Regions from separate parts of the Cellulomonas sp. KRMCY2 genome, predicted to be linked through region 1. Evidence: riboswitches for the same ligand, from Rfam matches in the RefSeq annotation. Region 1 holds a riboswitch; the other holds the start of a gene.
The links. Region 1 has a riboswitch for cyclic di-GMP ahead of K415_RS23020 (GGDEF domain-containing protein). Riboswitches for the same ligand answer to the same signal wherever they lie in the genome.
Positions count from the first base shown of each region.

Region 1 (2,190 bases):
TAGTACGTGTAGCGACCTGCGGGCTCGGGCTCGACCAGCCCGGCGTCGCGCAGCACCCGCAGGTGGTTGGACACGTTCGTCTGGCGGGCGCCGGTCAGCTCCACCAGATGGCACGTGCACAGCTGCTCGTCGGCCAGCAGCTCGACGATCCGGGCCCGTAGTGGCTCGGCCAGCACCCGCACGACGGCGTCCGTGCTCGGTGGGTTGCCGTCATCGATTGACACCATCTCCGGATGATATCAGTCCGTAGTGATGTCCGCGGTGCTCACTCGGTGGGCCCGTCGGTCATCGACCGACGAACGTGGGCGGCGGCCGGTGCAGCCCGAGCAGCGGCCCCCGACGAGAGCTCTGATGGCTCCCGTGGAGAGGGTCACGTGCCGAGCGCGGCCCCGATCGACCGTGCGAAGGCGTCGATCGCGGGCCAGTCGCGGCCGTCCACCTCGGGGAGCAGCGGCCGGCCCGCCGGAAGGGCGCGGACGAGTCGGTGGCGCAGGTTCAGCGCGCGTGGGTCGAGCGCGCCGTCGAAGATGCGGTGCTCCTTGGCGCCGATCGCCTCCTGCACCCCTGCCAGGCCCTTGGGCTGCGGGTCGTTGTCGGTCTCCTCGGGCAGGACCGCGCCCGGCAGTGGGCCGCTGCTGAACATCCACACCGGGCGGTCGGCCAGGGTCCGACTGTTGCGCTCGACGAAAGCGGTGGCGTCCTTCATCCAGGAGCCGAAGTACACAGCGCTGCCCACGACGACGGCCTCGTGGTCGGCGACGTCCTTCGCATCCGACACGTGGCATGCCTCGGCGGGGTGCCCGGATGCGGTCAGGGTCTCGGCGATGCGCTCGGCGATGCCGGCTGTGGCACCGTACCGACTGGCGTACGCGACGAGAACGGTCATGGTTCCTCCCCGGCCTGGCTCGGGGGCACGGCGTGCTCCGCCGACCGGTGGGACAGCACGTTGTCATGGATCGCCACGACCACATTCCACACCTGCCGCCCCCCCGCGGTAGGGACGAAGCGTGCGAACATGATGCCGCCTCCACGGTGCCTCGCGTCGCACAGCCTTCAGGCGACCCCGCGTCGTGCCGATGAGCGGATGTACCGACGAAAGGGCAAACCCGCCGCGAGGAGGGGACGCCAAGCCACGGGACCCATGAGGTCAGCCGGGCCGCCGAACGAGAGGGACCGCCGTTGATCGGGATCCAGGTGCGCGACGCCCTCGGCGCCGCGCGACGAGCGTCGGGGCGACTGTCCGGGCTGCTCGGCCGCATGCGGACGCGGGCCCGCCGGCCGGCTGGGGCCCTCGAGGCCACGCGCTGGCTGTTCGCCGTGCTGGCACTCGTGACAGTCGTGCTCGCCCTGCCCGGGACGCTCGTGGCAGCGGACGGCGTGACGGTGGTCGCTGCGGTGGCCGCAGCGGTGACCCTCGGGCTGTCCTGGGTCACGGGATACCTGCGGCGTTGCGCCCCACCGGCCATGGACGTGGTGGACGCCGTCGCGATGACGGTCTTCGCGCTGGCCGGCCCTGAGCCGGCTGCCGTCTTCGGTCTGGTCTTCGCTGCGCTGTGGTTCCGCTCGCTGTACGGTTCCGCTCTCCGAGCCGTCCTGCGGTGGGCGGTCTACGCCGCAGGGCTGATCGCTGCGGTGCCCCTGTGGCAGTACGTTCCCGGCCACTCCGTGGCGGCAGATCTGGTCCCGGTGGTCAGCGTGATCCCGACCATGCTCCTGACGCTCGTCGTGGGCCGGCAGCTCGCGGGCAGCCTGCGGGCGAGGGAGCGGATGGCCCAGCTCGACGCCGTGCACGTCTCGGTGGGGCACCGGCTGCTGGGTGTGACCGATGCGGACGAGATCCGTCGGATCGCCTGGCTGGCGACCGCCCAGATCTGCGCGGTCCTGCCGGGACTACGAGTGGTCAAGGTGACCAGGGCCGGTGGTGCGCTGCGCGTGGACGGAGCGCGCGGTGGGTTCAGCGGCGTCCCCGCGACGCTTCCCGCGGACATCGTGGCGATCGGTGGCTGCGAGGAGGGGCACGTCGCAGTCCGTGGACACGCGGAGCTGGACGCGGCGGTCGGCACGCCCTGCGCCTGGGCCTGCGTACCGATGACCGACGCGCGCAACCGACCGGGGAACGAGGGGCTGTTCCTCGGCTACCCCGGAACGGTGCCCGACGAGGCGCTGGCCGCGATCGACAGCCTGGCGAAC
Region 1 covers NZ_JAGF01000001.1:3,709,794-3,711,983, reverse strand. The annotation lists gene K415_RS0117490 (helix-turn-helix transcriptional regulator) at 1-227, opposite strand, end outside; gene K415_RS0117485 (flavodoxin domain-containing protein) at 371-886, opposite strand; cyclic di-GMP riboswitch class I at 1,090-1,164, shown strand; gene K415_RS23020 (GGDEF domain-containing protein) at 1,180-2,190, shown strand, end outside.

Region 2 (2,190 bases), 2.2 Mb from region 1:
CGGTGCCGGAGACCCAGGCGAACTTCGTCTGGCTGGCGACGGGTGCCCGCACCCTCGAGATCGCGGCCGACGCCGCAGACGACGGCCTGCTGGTGCGGCCGTTCGCCGGTGAGGGTGTGCGGATCAGCGTGGGCGAGCCCACCGCCAACGACCGGGTCCTCGAGGTCGCCGCCGGCTGGCTCTGACCGGGCCGGTGGGACGAGCGGGCCGGCCGGCTCCGACCGGGCCGGCGGACGGGCCGGACCCTGGCGCCGGTGCGCCGGACCGGGCCATGATCGGCCCTATGGATCCTGACCTGTACGACTGGTCTGAGAGCTTCGACCTCACCGGGGCCGCGGCCTGGGTCTTCTTCGGGGTGATGGCCGTCGTGTGGGTGATCGGGATCGCCGCCTACGTGGCGATCCTCCGCAAGGCGGGCTACTCCGGCTGGTGGATCCTGATCATGCTGGTGCCGGTGGTCAACATCGTGATGTTCCTGGTCTTCGCCTTCGCGGAGTGGCCCGTCCAGCGGGCGCTGCGGGCGGCGCAGGGCGCCGGCCAGGGCTATCCCGGCGGCTATCCGGCGATCCCCGGTCCTCCCCGGCCAGGTGGCCCGCCACCCCCGGGCTGGCGCTGAGACCCCACCGGCCGGACACCCGGACGGTCCAGACGTCCGGACACCCGGACACCCGGACGAGCCGTCAGCGGACCTGCGTGGGGACCCTTCCAAGGAACTCGCACACCTCGGCCTCGACGCCCCGGCGAAGGCCGTCGAGCGTCAGCGCCGACGCGGTCCTGCCGGTGGTCGCCCACCGGGTCACTGTCGCGCGGTCGACCCGGAACGGGTTCGCCACCTGTCCCGGCGTCACGCGAGAGGGTGCGGCTGAGGCGGTGTCCCGCATGGCGGTCTCCCCATCGTTCGGTAGCTGGGCTGCCCGTCTGGGCCCCTGGCTTTGCGTCCCCGCATTCCGGCGGGTTTGCCCTTGTCGCTGATGTGAGGAACGACCCGACTCGTCACGGTCCGGGTGTGCCTCATTCCCGTCATCGACGACATACCGGACATCCTTGAGGAGCTCCGTGTGTGATCTAGGTCACACACGACCGCGCCGTGCGGTCCGTGGCCACGATCGCCGAGCAGGATCCGCCGGTCGTCGTCGACGAGGCTCCCCCGCGCTCGGGCGGGCGCCTTTGGAGGATCGCCACAACGCTGTCCTGCGCGGCTTTGTGGTGCCTGACCACCGACAACCTACGGTTCCGTAGCCTACGCTGACGTAAGTTAGCCGGCCGTCCACCCGGAAGGACCCTGCGTGAACGAGCCCGACCTCGTCCAGCTGCTGACCCACACCGGGGAGCGCGTCGACCACCCGGACTACTCGCCCCGGGTCGCCCACCTCGATCCCGAGGCCCTGCGCGGCCTGTACCGGGACATGGTGCTCGTCCGACGCTTCGACACCGAGGCCACCGCCCTGCAGCGGCAGGGTGAGCTCGGCCTCTTCCCGCCCGCCCTCGGGCAGGAGGCCGCCCAGGTCGGCTCCGGCCGGGCCCTGGCCGCGCAGGACTACGTCTTCCCCTCCTACCGCGAGCACGGCGTCGCGCACACCCGCGGTGTGGACCTCGTCGACGTGCTGCGTCAGTTCCGGGGCGTCGACCACGGTGGCTGGGATCCGCGCGAGCACAACTTCCACCTGTACACGCTGGTCATCGGCTCGCACACGCTGCACGCCACGGGCTACGCGATGGGTCTGCAGCGCGACGGTCTGGTCGGCTCCGGGGACCCGACCCGGGACGCCGCCGTCGTCGCCTACTTCGGCGACGGCGCGACCTCCCAGGGGGACACCAACGAGGCGTTCGTCTTCGCCGCCGTGAACAACGCCCCAGTCGTCCTGTTCTGCCAGAACAACCAGTGGGCGATCTCCGAGCCCACCGAACGCCAGTCGCGCGTGCCGCTGGTCGAACGGGGCAAGGGCTTCGGGGTGCCCAGCGTGCGGGTCGACGGCAACGACGTCCTCGCCTGCTACGCCGTCACGGCCGAGGCCCTCGAACGGGCCCGCTCCGGTGGCGGTCCCACGTTCATCGAGGCGTACACCTACCGGATGGGCGCCCACACCACCTCGGACGACCCGACGCGCTACCGGTCGGCCGCCGAGGAGGAGCACTGGCGTCGTCGTGACCCGATCGACCGGCTGCGCACCCACCTGACCGCGATCGGCG
Region 2 covers NZ_JAGF01000001.1:1,536,547-1,538,736, forward strand. The annotation lists gene hisC (histidinol-phosphate transaminase) at 1-185, shown strand, start outside; gene K415_RS22630 (DUF805 domain-containing protein) at 284-616, shown strand; gene K415_RS0107440 (hypothetical protein) at 681-881, opposite strand; cyclic di-GMP riboswitch class I at 898-971, opposite strand; gene pdhA (pyruvate dehydrogenase (acetyl-transferring) E1 component subunit alpha) at 1,287-2,190, shown strand, end outside.
Region 2: linked by a shared signal. The riboswitch ahead of K415_RS0107440 (hypothetical protein) and the one ahead of K415_RS23020 (GGDEF domain-containing protein) in region 1 are both predicted to bind cyclic di-GMP.